DNA from 2 places in the uncultured Plantibacter sp. genome. Region 2 is predicted to be linked to the other one. Evidence: predicted binding sites of a transcription regulator. Region 2 holds the regulator's gene; the other holds the start of a gene.
What was found. Region 2 encodes HrcA, which represses chaperone genes, less so after heat shock. Its sites were predicted from a motif close to TTNGCACTCGNNNNNNNCGAGTGCNAA; they were not measured.
Positions count from the first base shown of each region.

Region 1: the regulator HrcA is predicted to act here: its motif matches at 1,633-1,659, upstream of groES (co-chaperone GroES).

Region 1 is NZ_CAUQHZ010000009.1:4,050-11,763, reverse strand. Features, by position in the region: gene RWN05_RS11585 (DUF4190 domain-containing protein) at 1-332, shown strand, start outside; gene RWN05_RS11580 (class I SAM-dependent methyltransferase) at 372-1,577, opposite strand; gene groES (co-chaperone GroES) at 1,736-2,032, shown strand; gene rarD (EamA family transporter RarD) at 2,228-3,166, shown strand; gene RWN05_RS11565 (ABC transporter substrate-binding protein) at 3,354-4,631, shown strand; gene RWN05_RS11560 (hypothetical protein) at 4,903-5,847, opposite strand; gene RWN05_RS11555 (ABC transporter ATP-binding protein) at 6,325-7,101, opposite strand; gene RWN05_RS11550 (ABC transporter ATP-binding protein) at 7,098-7,714, opposite strand, start outside.
Region 2 is NZ_CAUQHZ010000002.1:131,588-139,301, forward strand. Features, by position in the region: gene lepA (translation elongation factor 4) at 1-1,337, shown strand, start outside; gene RWN05_RS04360 (DUF1990 family protein) at 1,334-1,978, shown strand; gene hemW (radical SAM family heme chaperone HemW) at 1,989-3,215, shown strand; gene RWN05_RS04370 (DUF4870 domain-containing protein) at 3,282-3,839, opposite strand; gene hrcA (heat-inducible transcriptional repressor HrcA) at 4,056-5,078, shown strand; gene dnaJ (molecular chaperone DnaJ) at 5,133-6,254, shown strand; gene RWN05_RS04385 (16S rRNA (uracil(1498)-N(3))-methyltransferase) at 6,256-6,993, shown strand; gene RWN05_RS04390 (HIT domain-containing protein) at 7,044-7,397, shown strand; gene RWN05_RS04395 (PhoH family protein) at 7,474-7,714, shown strand, end outside.

The DNA.
Region 1 (7,714 bases), on a different contig from region 2:
TGCCGACGGCGGTCTACCAGGCACCGAGCCAGGGCGGCTACGCCGCGTACCAGCAGTCGCAGACGCAGACCACTGCCGCGTCGACCGGGACCTCACGGAGCACCTGGTCGCTCATCACCGGTCTCGTCGGGCTCGTCGTGTCGGTCTTCGTCGGTTGGGGCTTCCCCCTGTCGATCGCGGCCATCGTCCTCGGATTCGGAGCCAGGCGTCGCGAGCCGCAGGGCCGAGGCCGCGCCCTCACCGGCCTCGTGACCGGGTTCGTCGGTCTCGCCTGCTCCGTCGGCTGGCTCGCCTACAGCGTCGTCGTGATCATCGGGTACGTCTCGACCTGATCCTCCTCGGGACGCTGCGGCCCGGCGGACGCCGTCGGGTCAGGCGTCAGCGGCCGGTGTCACCCGTTCGACGAGCAGCGCACTGTGTTTGCCCGCGATCCTCGTGAGGATGATCGTGGCCGAGCGGTCGCCCTTGAGCGCCATGCGCTTCCGGAACGCCGCGGGGTCGACGTCGACGCCGCGCTTCTTGATCTCGAGGACACCGATCCCGCGATCCCGCATCGTGCGCTTGAGGACCTTCTCGTCCATCGGTAGCCGCTCGAGCACCCGGAAGGTCGTGGCGAACGGCGAGGTCGTCGCCGTGTCGGAGGTCAGGTAGGCGATGCCCTGGCCGAGCATGCCGGCCTCCAAGCGGACGGCGAGGTCGCCGATGAGTCGGGCCCGGATCACCGACCCGTCGGGTTCGTGCACGTAGTCGCCGAGTTCCCGCACGGGGGCGTCGTCGGCGTCGGCCTCGGCGTGCAACTCGTGGTGGACGCCGTCCGCGAGGAGGAGCGCGGACCGTCGGACGTCGGGACGGGCCAGCGGGCCGAACCAGAGCGCCATCTCGACGAGCTGTCCGTCGACCGACACCCACTGCGCCTCGGCGTCGTCGGGGATGAGTGAGCGGTCGAATCCGGGCCCGAGCTTGACGCCTGTGGGGAGGCTGGTCGCCGCACCGAAGACCAGGTCGAGGGACGGGGTGTAGTCGGCGGCACTGGACAACCGCGCGGTGTCGGCGTGTCCTGCGGTGCGCCGCGCGGGATCGAACCAGACCGCGTCGAAGTCGTCGAGCGAGACGTCCTCGGCGGCGGCGTTCCGCACGGTGGCCGTGGGGAACGGAGCGAGGTTGTAGCTGGCGATGGCGGCAGTGACCTCGTCGATGTCGACCGCCGTGACCTCCAGGTCGAGCGAGGCCATGGCCATCGAGTCGGCGCCGATGCCGCTGCCGAGGTCGGCGACGCGCGTGAGGCCGGCCCGGGCGAAACGCCCGGCGTGCAGCGCGGCGACGGGAAGGCGCGTGGCCTGTTCGAGGCCCGCCTCGGTGAACAGCATGCGGCCGGCGAACGGACCGAACTTGCCGACGGCTTTCTGCCTGAGCCGCGACTGCGTGAGGACCGCCGCGACCAGCTCGGGGGAGTGGCCCTCCTTGCGGAGGCGCCCGACCAGGCGGACGGCCTCGTCCTTCGTCGGGTAGGGCGGCAGGGAGTCGAGGAGCCTGAGGCCGTCGGCCGTGAGGAGTTCGACGAGTTCCGAACGGTCCATGGTCAGTGGGCCTCGGGCAGAGCTGGATGCATCCGGCAACGGTAGCAGCCGCTGATTGGCACTCGCATTGCATGAGTGCCAGAAGATGCCTACACTGGAATCAGCACTCTCGCAGTGTGAGTGCTAACCACGTCTTCGTTTCAAGAAAGAGGTCAACCGTGTCGGTCTCCATCAAGCCGCTCGAGGATCGCATCGTCATCAAGCAGGTCGAGGCAGAGCAGACCACCGCTTCCGGTCTGGTCATCCCCGACACCGCCAAGGAGAAGCCCCAGGAGGGCGAGGTCGTGGCGGTCGGACCCGGTCGCATCGACGACAACGGCAACCGCGTCCCGCTCGACGTCGCCGTCGGCGACAAGGTGATCTACTCCAAGTACGGTGGCACCGAGGTCAAGTACGCCGGTGAGGACTACCTCGTCCTGTCCGCGCGCGACGTCCTCGCAGTCGTCGTCCGCTAGTCACCAGCGCACGGATCCGGCGGCTCAAGCCGCTCAACAGCCCGAATGGCATTCGCCGTTCGGGCTGTGTCCGTTTTCGGAGGGTGTCGCGGGGAGTCGCGGGTCTAGCCTGGACCAGTGCAGAACCCCAGCGATCCAGCCGACGTCGACATCCACTCCGTCACCGTCGACGGGGGAGGGGATCGACGTGCGAGTGTGGCCGTGCCCCAGCAGGGGAGCCGGTCCGGACTGCTCTCGGCGGTCGCCGCCTATTGCCTCTGGGGAGCGCTCCCGCTCTACTTCATCGCCCTCGCACCGGCCGGCGCCTTCGAGGTCGTGGCGTGGCGGATCCTCTTCTCCCTCGTCTTCTGCGCCGTCCTCATCCTGGCGACCCGTTCCTGGCGCCGGCTGTTCGGCATCCTCCGCCAGCGCCGCATCGTCCTGACGATGGGCCTCGCCGGAGCGCTCATCTACGTCAACTGGCAGACCTACGTCTACGGCGCGCTCAACGGCCAAGTGGTCGAGGCGTCGCTCGGCTACTTCATCAACCCGATCGTGACCGTCTTCCTCGGCGTCTTCTTCCTCCGCGAGCGGTTGCGTCCAGCCCAGTGGGTCGCGGTGGTCGTGAGTGTGATCGCGGTCCTGGTCCTCGCGATCGGACACGGCAGCGTCCCCTGGATCGCCCTGATCCTGGCCTTCTCATTCGGCCTCTACGGCTACATCAAGAAGCTCGTGGGCGGCTCGGTCGACGCGGTGTCCGGGTTGACGCTCGAGACCGTGTGGCTGATGCCGGTCGCGATCGCCCAGCTCATCGCGGTCGGCGTGACCGGTGGGCTGACCATCGGCACCGCGGGCGTCGGGCACGCCCTGCTCCTCGTCGGCGCCGGCGTCATCACCGCCGTCCCGCTCCTGCTGTTCGCGGCGGCGGCCCGCCGCCTCCCGCTCACCTGGATGGGTTTCATCCAGTACTTCGCACCGATCATCCAATTCGTCGTCGGTGTCGCGGTCCTGCACGAGGCGATGCCGCCGGAGCGCTGGTTGGGCTTCGGTCTCGTGTGGCTGGCGCTCGCGATCCTCACCGTCGACATGCTCGTCGCCTCCACCCGGGGTCGTCGGGTCGTCGGGGCCGAACGACGCCGCTCGACGAGGGTCTGAACAGCGGATTCCAGCGCTGATCGCGCGACCACTGCAGGAAAAGCGCGAAACAGCCCCTCCTGAGGTAACGATTTGGTCGTGTTACACGCTTGTAACGTCAACGACATTGTCCAGCGCACGTGCAGCGGATAACTTGACTCAACGGCAGCCCCTGGAGCTGCCACTCTTCTGACAAGCAAGGAGTACCATGAGCGTCTTTTCGAAGGCCACGGCCGCTCGCTCCCGCCCACGTTCCATCGTTCTCGGTGGTATCGCACTGATCGGAGCCAGCGCGCTGGTCCTGAGCGGTTGCGCCTCGAGTGGTAGCGGCGACAGCGGCAGCAGCAGCAAGCCTGCTGGCGACCTGACCCTGAAGCTCGGCACGGCGTTGCCGCAGACCGGTAACCTCGCGTTCCTCGGCCCGCCCGAGGAGGCCGGTGTCGGTCTCGCGGTCAAGGAGGTCAACGACGCCGACCTCGGCATCAAGATCGACCTGACGCTCGGCGACTCGGGTGACTCCGACAACAAGGCGTACGCGACCGAGGTCCCCCGTCTGCTCTCCGAGGGCGTCACGGCCATCATCGGTGCAGCGTCCTCGGGTGTGTCGAAGCTCTTCATCGACGAAGTCACCGGCGCAGGCGTCATCCAGTTCTCCCCGGCGAACACCTCCGCGGACTTCACCACGTGGGACGACAACGGTCTCTACTGGCGGACGGCGCCGTCCGACGTGCTGCAGGGCGAGGTCCTCGGGAACCTGATCGCGGAGGACGGCAACGCCACCCTCGGCATCATCTACCTGAACGACTCGTACGGCACCGGCCTCGCGAAGTTCACCAAGGAGGCGTTCGAGAGCGCAGGCGGTGAAGTGGTCGCCGAGCAGTCGTACAACACCGGTGACACCTCGTTCGACGCGCAGATCAGCGCGGTCAAGGCGGAGAACCCCGACGCGATCGCGATCATCGCGTTCGAGGAGACCAAGACGATCGTCCCCGGTCTCGCCGGCTTCCCGTCGGACAAGCTCTACTTCGTCGACGGCAACCTCGCCGACTACAGCGCAGACTTCGCTCCGGGCACCCTGACGGGCGCCAAGGGCACGCTGCCCGGTCTCGACACCGCGAAGCTCGGTGACTTCACCGACCGCCTCCAGGCGTTCGTGAAGGACGAGGGTGGCGAGCCGCTCAAGGACTACAGCTACGCGGCTGAATCCTACGACGCCGTCATCCTGCTCGCCCTCGCGGCGCTGCAGGCCGGTTCGACCGAGGGTGCCGACATGGCGGCCGAGCTCCAGTCCGTGTCCGGTGGTAAGGACAAGGGCGAGAAGGTGACCACCTTCGAAGAGGGTGCGAAGGCCATCGCCGACGGCAAGAAGATCGACTACGACGGCAACTCCGGTCCGATCACGTTCGACGAGAACGGTGACCCGACCGAGGCGACCATCGGTATCTACCAGTACGGTGACGACAACAAGTACACCCGCACCAACTAGTCGCCCACGCGACTGACGAGGCCCCGGAGCGATCCGGGGCCTTCGTCGTGTCCGGCAGCTGTAACTGCCGCCCTCGCGTGTGCTGTGCCGTGTGTGGTGGCGCCAGCGCGGTGCGCTGACGCGAGCGCGGGTCCAGCGCGTGAGCGCGGGTCTCCGGAGACCCGCGCTCACGCGTCTGCGACGCGCTCACGCCGATTCCGAGCCCATGCGGCACAGCGGGGCGCGCTCACGCCGGCGCACCGCGCTGACAGCGACCAGTCGGACGCCCGGGTCAACGGAACGCGCGTTGCAGCCCCGCGCGCTCGAGCTTCGCGGCGAGCCGACTCGGATGGACGAGGTCCTCCCAGGTGGCGCGGACGACGGTGTACCCGAGCGCGCGCAGACGGTCCTCCCGATGCTTCTCCGCCAGGACGATGTCGGCCACGTCCCGTCCCTGCGTGAACTCCTCCCGTACATACTTCTGCCGGCCGTCGAGTTCGAGGATGATGCGCTCGTCCGGCCAAACCGCATCGACCACGCCGACCGGTCCGTCCGCGTCGGAGAAGGCCTGCTGCAGCACCGGCAGGGCGAAACCGAGCTGCGCGATCACGACCCGCATCTTCGATTCACCACCGTTCGCGGCGAGCGGGTCCGCGAACTCGATCGCAAAGCGCACCTGGCGTCCTCCCCGCCGGCCCGGCAGGTCTCGTGCGAGCGAGCGGAGCGCCGTCTCATCGGTGAGCTTGAGCCGGAGGGCAGCGTCGGCGACGGCGACGGCGTCCTCGAGGCGGGCGATCCGAGCGAGATCGACGACAGTCCGAGCCGGGTCCGTGACCGCGAGCCCGTACCGCATCCGTCGGGTGACGGAGCCCTGCGTGGTGTGACGGATGATGCCGGGTGCCGAACGTCCTCCGCGATCACCGCTCGTCAGCGTGTGCACCTCGGGAGGCCACGGACCCACGATCGGGAGTCCCCACAACCGCGCCGCCGAGTAGTGGCTGAACAATGCGTCCTTTCGGAGCGCAACGGCCGCCGCATCGATCCGGACCCGGTAGCGGTCATCGGGGGACAGGGAACTCCATATCGGTTCAGGGACGTAGATGCCCTTCCGCAGACGCACCAGGTCGCCGTCGCGGTGGGCGGCGCTCACGAGGCGCTCGGCACCGACCCGGCGTGCGTCGCGAACGAGCAGGAGTCCGTTCGGGCGGAGGAGCAGGTTGAGGTCGAAGGATTCCATCGCCTCACCGTGCCCGTTCGACTCCGCCAGCAGCTCGTGTCGTGGAAGCGATGTGGAGAACTGCTCCCACCCTGCCTCCGGTGGAGCGAGGGTGGAGTGGCACCCAGTGCGGTGCACTGACGCCAGCGCGGGTCGTCGGCCTCAGCGCGGGTCGCTGTGCCGCAGTGGTGATGACTCGGCGTGAGCGCGGGTCCAGCGCGCGAGCGCGCGCCTCCGGAGACCCGCGCTCACGCGCCAGGACCGCGCTCGCGTCAGCGCACCGCGCTGGCGAAAGGGGGAGGGAGAATGCACAACTCCTCCGTCCCCGTCTCAGGAGGCCGTCTTGGTACGACGGTGCCCCTCGGGGGAGGGAGGAGTTGTGGTTCGTTCACCGGTCGGGATCCGGTGGCTTCTGGCCCGTCGCTCGGCACGCGGCCGGGACGAGCATGTTCGAGGGTACCGAAGTACCCGCCGACCCGCGAGTGGGGATCGCCCTGATCAGTCCTCGTCCTGGCCGAGGGTGCCCAGGTAGAGGCCGATCACCTTGTCATCCGAGAGGAGCTCGCGGCCCGTCCCGGTGTAGGCGTCACGACCCTGGTCGAGCACGTACCCGCGGTCGCAGATCTGCAGACACCGACGTGCGTTCTGCTCCACCATGATCGTCGTCACGCCGGCCTTGTTGATGTCCGAGACGCGGATGAACGCGTCGTCCTGTCGGACCGGCGACAACCCCGCGGACGGCTCGTCGAGGAGCAGCACGTGCGGATCCATCATGAGGGCCCGCGACATCGCGACCATCTGGCGCTCACCACCCGACAGCGAACCGGCGCGCTGCTTGAGCCGCTTCCCGAGTTCACTGAAGATCCCGGTGACGAACTCGAGGCGCTCGTTGTACTGCTTCGGCTTCTGGAACAGCCCCATCTTGAGGTTGTCCTCGATGGTGAGGCTCGGGAACACGTTGTTCGTCTGCGGGACGAACCCGACGCCGCGCGCCACGAGCTTGTTCGCCCGCAGCCCCGTGATGTCCTCGCCGTTCAGCAGCACCTGTCCGCTGCGCACCTTCACCTGTCCGAAGATCGCCTTCAACAGCGTCGACTTCCCCGCACCGTTCGGTCCGATGATGCCGATGAGCTCGCCCTTCCGGGCGGTCAGGTTGGCGCTGTTCAGGATGTTCACGCCGGGGAGGTACCCGGCGGTCAGATCGGTGACCTCCACGACCATCTCGGCGGTCTTGACCGCGGTGCCGCCGACCGGCGCACCCTTCACGTCGCTCATTTCCGCTCCTCCTCGGGCTCGGCACCAGCCGCGAGCCGTTCGTCCTCGATCTCGGCGAGCAGCTCCTCGGCCGCAGCGCTGTCCTCTCCGGCGATCCTGCCGGTCACGACCCCGAGGTCGACGTCCTGGTGGCTCCCGAGGTAGGCGTCGATGACGGCGGGGTCCTCCATGACGGTGTCGGGCGGACCCTCGGCGACGACACGGCCTTCGGCCATGACGACCACCCAGTCGGCGATGTGCCGGACCATCTGCATGTCGTGCTCGACGAACAGCACGGTCATGCCCTCGTCCTTCAACGCCAGGATGTGGTCGAGCAGGGACTGCGTGAGCGCCGGGTTGACGCCGGCCATCGGCTCGTCGAGCATGACGAGCTTCGGATCGCTCATGAGCGCCCGCGCCATCTCGAGGAGCTTCCGCTGCCCACCGGACAGGCTGGCCGCGTAATCGTCGCGCTTCGTGTCGAGCTTGAAGCGACGCAGGAGGTCCATCGCCTTGACCTCGAGGTCCTCCTCCTGCTTCCGCCAGAGCGGCTTCACGAGGCTCGAGAAGATGCCCTCGCCGGTCTGGCCGGTCGCGCCGAGCTTCATGTTCTCGAGCACCGTGAGCAGGCCGA
Region 2 (7,714 bases):
TCCTGCGGGTGTCCGGCAAGACCGGCATGGGTGTCGAGGACCTCCTCGACCGCGTCGTCGGACGCATCCCGAACCCCGTGGGCGACCCGGACGCACCCACGCGCGCCATGATCTTCGACTCCGTCTACGACACCTACCGTGGCGTCGTCACCTACGTCCGCATGATCGACGGCCAGCTGAGTCCGCGCGAGCGTATCCAGATGATGTCCACGCGCGCGGTGCACGACCTCCTCGAGATCGGTGTCAGCTCGCCGGAACCGACGCCCACCAAGGGCCTCGGCGTCGGTGAGGTGGGCTACCTCATCACGGGCGTGAAGGACGTCCGGCAGTCGAAGGTCGGCGACACCGTCACGACCGCGGTGAAGCCGGCGACCGACGCCCTCCCGGGCTACACCGACCCGAAGCCGATGGTCTTCTCCGGTCTGTACCCGATCGACGGCAGCGACTACCCGATCCTCCGCGACGCGCTCGACAAGCTGAAGCTCTCCGACGCCTCGCTCAACTACGAGCCGGAGACCTCCGTCGCCCTCGGCTTCGGGTTCCGCGTCGGCTTCCTCGGCCTCCTGCACCTCGAGATCGTGACCGAGCGGTTGCAGCGCGAGTTCGACCTCGACCTCATCGCCACAGCGCCGTCGGTCACCTACGAGGTGAAGACGGAGGACAAGCAGGTCGTCACCGTCACCAACCCGAGCGAGTTCCCCTCCGGCAAGATCCTCGAGGTGTCCGAGCCGATGGTCAAGGTGGGCATCCTCGCCCCCAAGGACTACGTCGGCACCATCATGGAACTCTGCCAGAGCCGTCGAGGTGCGCTGCTCGGCATGGAGTACCTCGGCGAGGACCGCGTCGAGCTGCGGTACACGATGCCGCTCGGTGAGATCGTCTTCGACTTCTTCGACCACCTGAAGAGCCGCACGCAGGGGTACGCGTCGCTCGACTACGAGCCCTCCGGCCAGCAGGCAGCCGACCTCGTGAAGGTCGACATCCTCCTGCAGGGCGACCAGGTCGACGCGTTCAGCGCCATCGTCCACCGCGAGAAGGCGTACGCCTACGGTGTGCTCATGACCGAGCGCCTGAAGAAGCTCATCCCGCGCCAGCAGTTCGAGGTGCCGATCCAGGCCGCCATCGGTGCGCGGATCATCGCCCGCGAGTCGGTCCGTGCCATGCGCAAGGACGTCCTGGCCAAGTGCTACGGCGGTGACATCACCCGCAAGCGCAAGCTCCTCGAGAAGCAGAAGGAGGGCAAGAAGCGGATGAAGATGGTCGGCAAGGTCGAGGTGCCTCAGGAGGCGTTCATCGCAGCGCTGTCCGGGGACGTGGAGACGAAGGACAAGAAGTGAACGCACGACGCAGTTCGTTCGAGGACGAAGCGGTCGACTACGCGGCCGTCGGCGCCACCCAGCGGACCGACCTCATGCAGTACCCGCCGGAGGGCTACGTGCCGTCGGAGGACGAGTTCCGCCTCGGGAGCGGAGAGGAGCGGTTCGCCCTCGCGAGCAGCGCCCTCCTCACCTGGGGACTGCACCGTTCGAGCGGCGTGGAGATCTCCGAGGTGCACCCCGGCACGGGCGTGCAGTACGGCGGCATCGCCTTCGCCGAGGACGGTACGCCGCTGGAACCCATCGAGACGCACCAAGAGCAGCGCTTCGCCGAGGACGGCACGCCGTTCATCACGCCGGGCACGACGGTCGTCTTCGCCGGCACCGTCGGCGGGGAACCGCTCGTCGGACCGCATCGCGTCATCTCCGTCACCGAGGAGCCGGGTCACGTGAGCCTGGCCATCGGCACGATGGAGGGCGATCCGGAGAGCGGTGAGCAGTCCTTCACGATCGAGCAGCGCGAGGACGACTCCGTCTGGATCGTCGTGCGCTCGTTCTTCCGCCCGACGAAGGGTGCCGCGAAGCTCGTCGGCTCCAAGCGTCGCCGCAAGACCATGAACGACGCCTACCTCCGCGCACTCCTGCCGTCGCGCGGCGTCTGAGCGACGGACCGTGCCGAGCGCCCTTCCACTCGCCGATCCGGCCCCGTCCGACGGACTCCTCCCGGAGACGGCGGCCGTCGGTGCCCACGAGCGCAACTTCGGGGTCTACCTGCACGTCCCGTTCTGCCGGGTCCGATGCGGCTACTGCGACTTCAACACCTACACGGCGACCGAGCTCCGCGGCGCGAAGCAATCGGACTACGCCGACGAGGCGGTCGCGGAACTCCGCTTCGGCAAGTCCGTCCTGGCGTCATCGACCGTCCCCGACCGACCGGTCTCGACCGTGTTCTTCGGTGGCGGCACGCCGACCCTCCTGCCTGCTGACGACCTCGTCCGGATGCTCCGTGGCGTGACGGACAACTTCGACCTCGCGCCCGGCGCCGAAGTGACGACCGAGGCGAACCCCGACTCCGTCGACGCCGCCTACCTCCGCACGCTCGCCGAAGCCGGATTCACCCGGGTGTCCTTCGGGATGCAGTCCGCGGTGCCGAGCGTGCTCGCCACCCTCGAGCGCACGCACGATCCGGCTCGGGTGCCGCTCGTCGTGCAGTGGGCTCGCGAAGCCGGCCTCGGCGTCAGCCTGGACCTCATCTACGGGACGCCGGGGGAGACCCTGGCCGACTGGCGCGTCTCACTCGAGACGGCGATCGCCTGCGCACCGGACCACGTGTCGGCCTATTCGCTCATCGTCGAACCCGGGACGAAACTCGCGCGCCAGATCCGCTCGGGCGTGGTGGGGACCCCCGACGAGGACCTGCAGGCCGACATGTACGAGCTCGCCGACGATCTCCTCACCGAAGCCGGGTACGGCTGGTACGAGGTCAGCAACTGGGCGACGGACGACACGCACCGCTCCCGGCACAACCTCTCCTACTGGACCGGCGAGGACTGGTGGGGTGTCGGCCCGGGCTCGCACAGTCACGTCGGCGGGGTGCGCTGGTGGAACGTCAAGCACCCGGCGGCGTACGCCCAGCGGATCGCGGCGGGGGAGTCGCCGGCCGCCGGGCGGGAGACCCTGGACGACGAGACGCGGGAACTCGAACGCATCCTGCTGCTCACCCGCACGCGGGACGGCATCCCCATCCGGACGCTCGCCCCCGAGGCTCGTACGGCGGTCGCCGGGCTCATCGCCGAGGAACTGGTCGACGCACGGCAGGCCCTGCTCGGACGGCTGGAGCTCACGCGCCGCGGACGGCTCCTCGCCGACGCGGTCGTCCGGCGTCTGGTCGGCGACTGACCCTGCCCGAGGCGCAGAACAGCCCCGCCCGGCGGACCGGACGGGGCTGTGCTCGTACTCGACGGATCAGGCCTTGATGAACTGGATCGTGAGCGGGTAGCTGTACAGCTCACCCTTGTTCGCCTTGATCGCGGCGATGATGCTGAACACGATCACGACGACGTAGACGGCGATGATGATGAACAGACCCACGACGACGATCGTCAGGATCGAGCCGACCACGAGCGCGATCAGCATCGTCAGCTGGAAGTTCAGCGCGGTGAGCGTGTGCGCCTTGATGAACGGGCCGCGGTCCTTGAGGACCAGGTAGCCGATCAGCGGGGGGATGAATCCGAAGAAGATCCCGCCGATGTGGATGAGCGTCGACCAGAGCTTCTCGTCCGACGGGCTCATGGGCTGAGCGGCGGCGTACGGCTGCTGGTACTGCGGGGCGCCTGCGGGCGGCGGCGGGTAGGAGCCGGCAGCGGGCGGCGGCGGCGCGTAGCCACCGGCGGGCGGGGGCGGGTAGGCGCCTGCGGGCGGCTGCTGCGGAGCTGCGGGAGGGGGCGTCGCGCCATCTCCTGCAGGCGGAACCGACCCGCCCTTCGCTGGGTCGACGGGCGGCTGAGCGTTCGGATCGGACATCTTCGCACCTTTCACGGAGAGTGATATTCAATTGGTCCAGCTGAGCGTATCGCACCAGGTGTCGCTCATCAGGGACCCACGCCTGCGGCCAACGGTATTCCCGCGGCACGGGGCCGCGCAAGGGACGGCTGCGCGGAGGCCACGATATGATTGGCAGTCAGGGTCTTCGAGTGCTGATGGTCGGCGCTCCGAGGTGGATGACGGGAGGAGATCGAGATGGTGTCGGATCGCGGTCTCGAAGTGCTCCGCGTCATCGTGCAGGACTACGTCGCCTCGCGAGAGCCCGTCGGGTCCAAGACGATCGTCGACCGCCACTCCTTCGGGGTCTCCGCAGCCACCATCCGCAACGACATGGCGCAGCTCGAGGACGAAGAGCTCATCGCCGCCCCCCACACCTCCTCCGGCCGGGTGCCGACCGACAAGGGCTACCGGATGTTCGTCGACCACCTGGCCGACCGCCGCCCGCTGAACAACGCCCAACGGACGGCGATCGAGACCTTCCTCGGTGCGTCCGGCGACCTCGACGAGGTCCTGCACCGCACGGTGCGGCTGCTCTCGCAGCTGACGAACCAGGTCGCGCTCGTCCAGTACCCGATGTTCTCCCGGGCGCGCGTCCGGCACCTCGAGTTGGTGAGCGTCACCCCGAACCGTGTGCTCGCGGTCATCATCCTCGACAACGGCCGCGTCGAGCAGCGGCTCATCGAGACGGAGAGCCCGGTCGACGATGACCTCATCTCGCGTCTCCGCTCGCTGTGCAACGAGGCGGTCGCGGGCCGTCCACTCCTCGACGCCCACGACGCGATCGGCGACGTCCCCGCCGACATCGCCGATCTCGACCGCGCGGCGGCCGTCCGCATCGTCGACGCGGTGCGCGAACAGCTCTCGGCGCAGCGCCAGGACCGCCTCGTCATGGCCGGCGCCGCCAACCTCGCCCGCACCGAAGACGACTTCCCCGGCAGCATCTATCCGGTCCTGGACGCCATCGAGCAGCAGGTCGTGCTGCTCCGGCTCTTCGGTGAGATGGAGTCCGAGCGCGACGGCGTGGTCGCCAGCATCGGGCGCGAGAACGCGTCGTTCGGCCTCGAGACCACGAGCGTCCTCGCCGGGAACTACCGTTCCTCTGGTGGCGAAATCGCCCGGCTCGGCGTCCTCGGCCCCACGAGAATGGACTACGCGAGCAACATGGCTGCGGTCCGCGCCGTCGCCAGGTACCTCTCGCGCATCCTCGACGCCGAGTGACGCATCCTCGTCGCGTCCTCCAACACCTTCCGCACCTCGAACGAAAGGCCCTCAGTGGCTGACTACCCCGACCACTACGCAGCACTCGGTGTCGCCAAGGAGGCGACGCCCGAAGAGATCAAGAAGGCGTACCGCCGCCTCGCTCGCGAACTGCACCCCGACGTGAACCCGGGTTCCGACGCCTCAGAGCGGTTCAAAGAGGTCACCCACGCCTACGACGTGCTGAGCGACCCCAAGCAGCGCCAGCAGTACGACCTCGGTCCGCAGGCGGGTGGGTTCGGCGGAGGTGACGCCGGGTTCGGCGGCTTCGGCGACATCTTCGACACCTTCTTCGGCGGGGGTGGCCAGCAGCGCGGACCCAAGTCCCGCCGCGCACGCGGCGAGGACGCCCTGTTGCGCGTCGAACTCGACCTCGACGAGGTCATCTTCGGCACCCACCGCGACCTCGAGGTCGACACCGCCGTGCTCTGCAGCACCTGCAACGGCTCCTGCTGCCAGCCCGGCACCTCACCGGTGACCTGCGACATCTGTCACGGCACCGGCTCCATCCAGCGGGCCGTCCGCTCGCTGCTCGGCAACGTCATGACCTCGGCGCCCTGCGGCACCTGCCGCGGCTACGGCACGATCATCGCGACCCCGTGCGTCACCTGCCAGGGTCAGGGCCGGCTCCGTGCCCGCCGCACCGTCTCGGTCGACATCCCGGCCGGTGTCGACACCGGTCTGCGTCTGCAGATGCCGGGGAGCGGCGAGGTCGGCCCGGCAGGCGGCCCGAACGGCGACCTCTACCTCGAGATGAAGGTCAAGCACCACGACGTCTTCAGCCGCGACGGCGACGACCTGTTGTGCACGCTCGAAGTCCCGATGACCGACGCCATCCTCGGCCGCCAGGTCACCGTCCACGCGCTCGACGGCGACGTCGAGGTCGAGCTGCGACCGGGCGTTCAGAGCTCGGAGGTCATCACGGTCAAGGACCGCGGGGTCACGCGCCTCCGCGGGAACAGCCGGGGTGACCTCAAGATCGGCGTCCAGGTCGTCACCCCGACGAAGCTCGACCACCGCGAACGCGAGCTGATCAAGAGCTTCGCCTCGGGACGACGCCAGGGTGCTCCGGCGCTCGCGCAGTTCCAGCAGGGCCTGTTCGCGAAGATCCGCGACCGCTTCCACGGCGTCGGTTGAGATGAGTTCGCTGTACCTCCGCGAGGACCTCGAATCGACCGGTGTCGGCGACTCGGTGACCCTCCGTGGGCCCGAGGCGAAGCACGCCGTCGCCGTGAGTCGGCTGCGGGTCGGCGAGACGACGTCGATCGGCAACGGTCGTGGCCTGATCGCGACCGGACCGGTCGTGCGCAGCGAGCCGGGCGAGTTGGAGATCCGCGTCGAATCGGTCGTGGTGCATCCGGAGAACCGTCCCGGGCTCGTCCTCGTGCAGGCGCTGGCCAAGGGCGATCGCGACGAACTCGCCATCCAGGCGGCGACCGAGCTGGGTGTCGACCGCATCGTCCCGTGGGGTGCCGAGCGCAGCATCTCCAGGTGGCAGGGCGACAAAGCGGTCAAGGGCCGTGCGCGCTGGCAGCTCATCGTGCGCGAGGCGTCGAAGCAGTCGATCCGCGCCCGGGTACCCGAGGTGGCCGAGGTCGTCGACACCCGTGGACTCGCGGCGATCGTCGCCGGCCGGACCGTCCTCGTCCTCGAACCCAGCGCGGCACTCGCGCTCTCGGAGCTCGACCCGTCGGCACTGCTCGCCGAGGAGCTCGTCCTCGTCGTCGGTCCGGAGGGCGGCATCTCGCCGACGGAGCGGGAGCGGCTCGAAGCGGCCGGCGCGATCGAGGTCCGGATCGGCTCGGGCGTCCTGCGCACCTCGACGGCAGGGCCTGCGGCGATCGCCGCGCTCAACGTGCTGCTCGGTCGGTGGTGACGATCCACCAGCCCGCGCACGAGGCCGCCACGAACCTTAGACTGGTGGACATGAGTGAAGCACCGTCGGTATTCAGCCGCATCGTGTCGGGGGAGATCCCGACGACCCTCCTCGCCGAGACCGATCGGGTGATCGCGTTCGCCGACATCGCACCACAGGCGCCCGTGCACCTCCTCGTCGTCCCGAAGACCGCCGAGTACCGCGACGTCGTGGAGTTGGCCGCTGGAGACCCCTCCTTGCTCGCTGAGATGGTCGAGGTGGCGTCGTCGCTCGCGAAGGAGCACACCGGTGGCGAGTTCCGACTCGTCTTCAACACCGGCGAGTCCGCCGGGCAGACGGTCTTCCACGTGCACGCGCATGTCCTCGGCGGTTCCCTGCAGGAGGGCACCCTTGGCGGAGCCTGAGTCCTCGAACCCAGACCACCCCACCGCCGCTCGGCCGGAGGAGGTCGAGCACGTCCTCCTGGTGGACGGGCTCGCCATGGTCCGTCTCCTCGGCCCACAGGACCGACTCCTGACGACCGTCGAGCGCGAACACCCCGGTGTCTCGGTGCACGTGCGCGGCAATGAGATCACCATCACCGGCCCGGCGCCGCAGGCCGACGCCGCCAGACGACTCGTAGAGGAACTCATCACCATGGTCCGAGAAGGACACGACCCGGGGCCGGCGGAGGTCAGCACCTCCGCCCGCATGCTCGGGCAGGACGGCTCGGCCTCCCCGT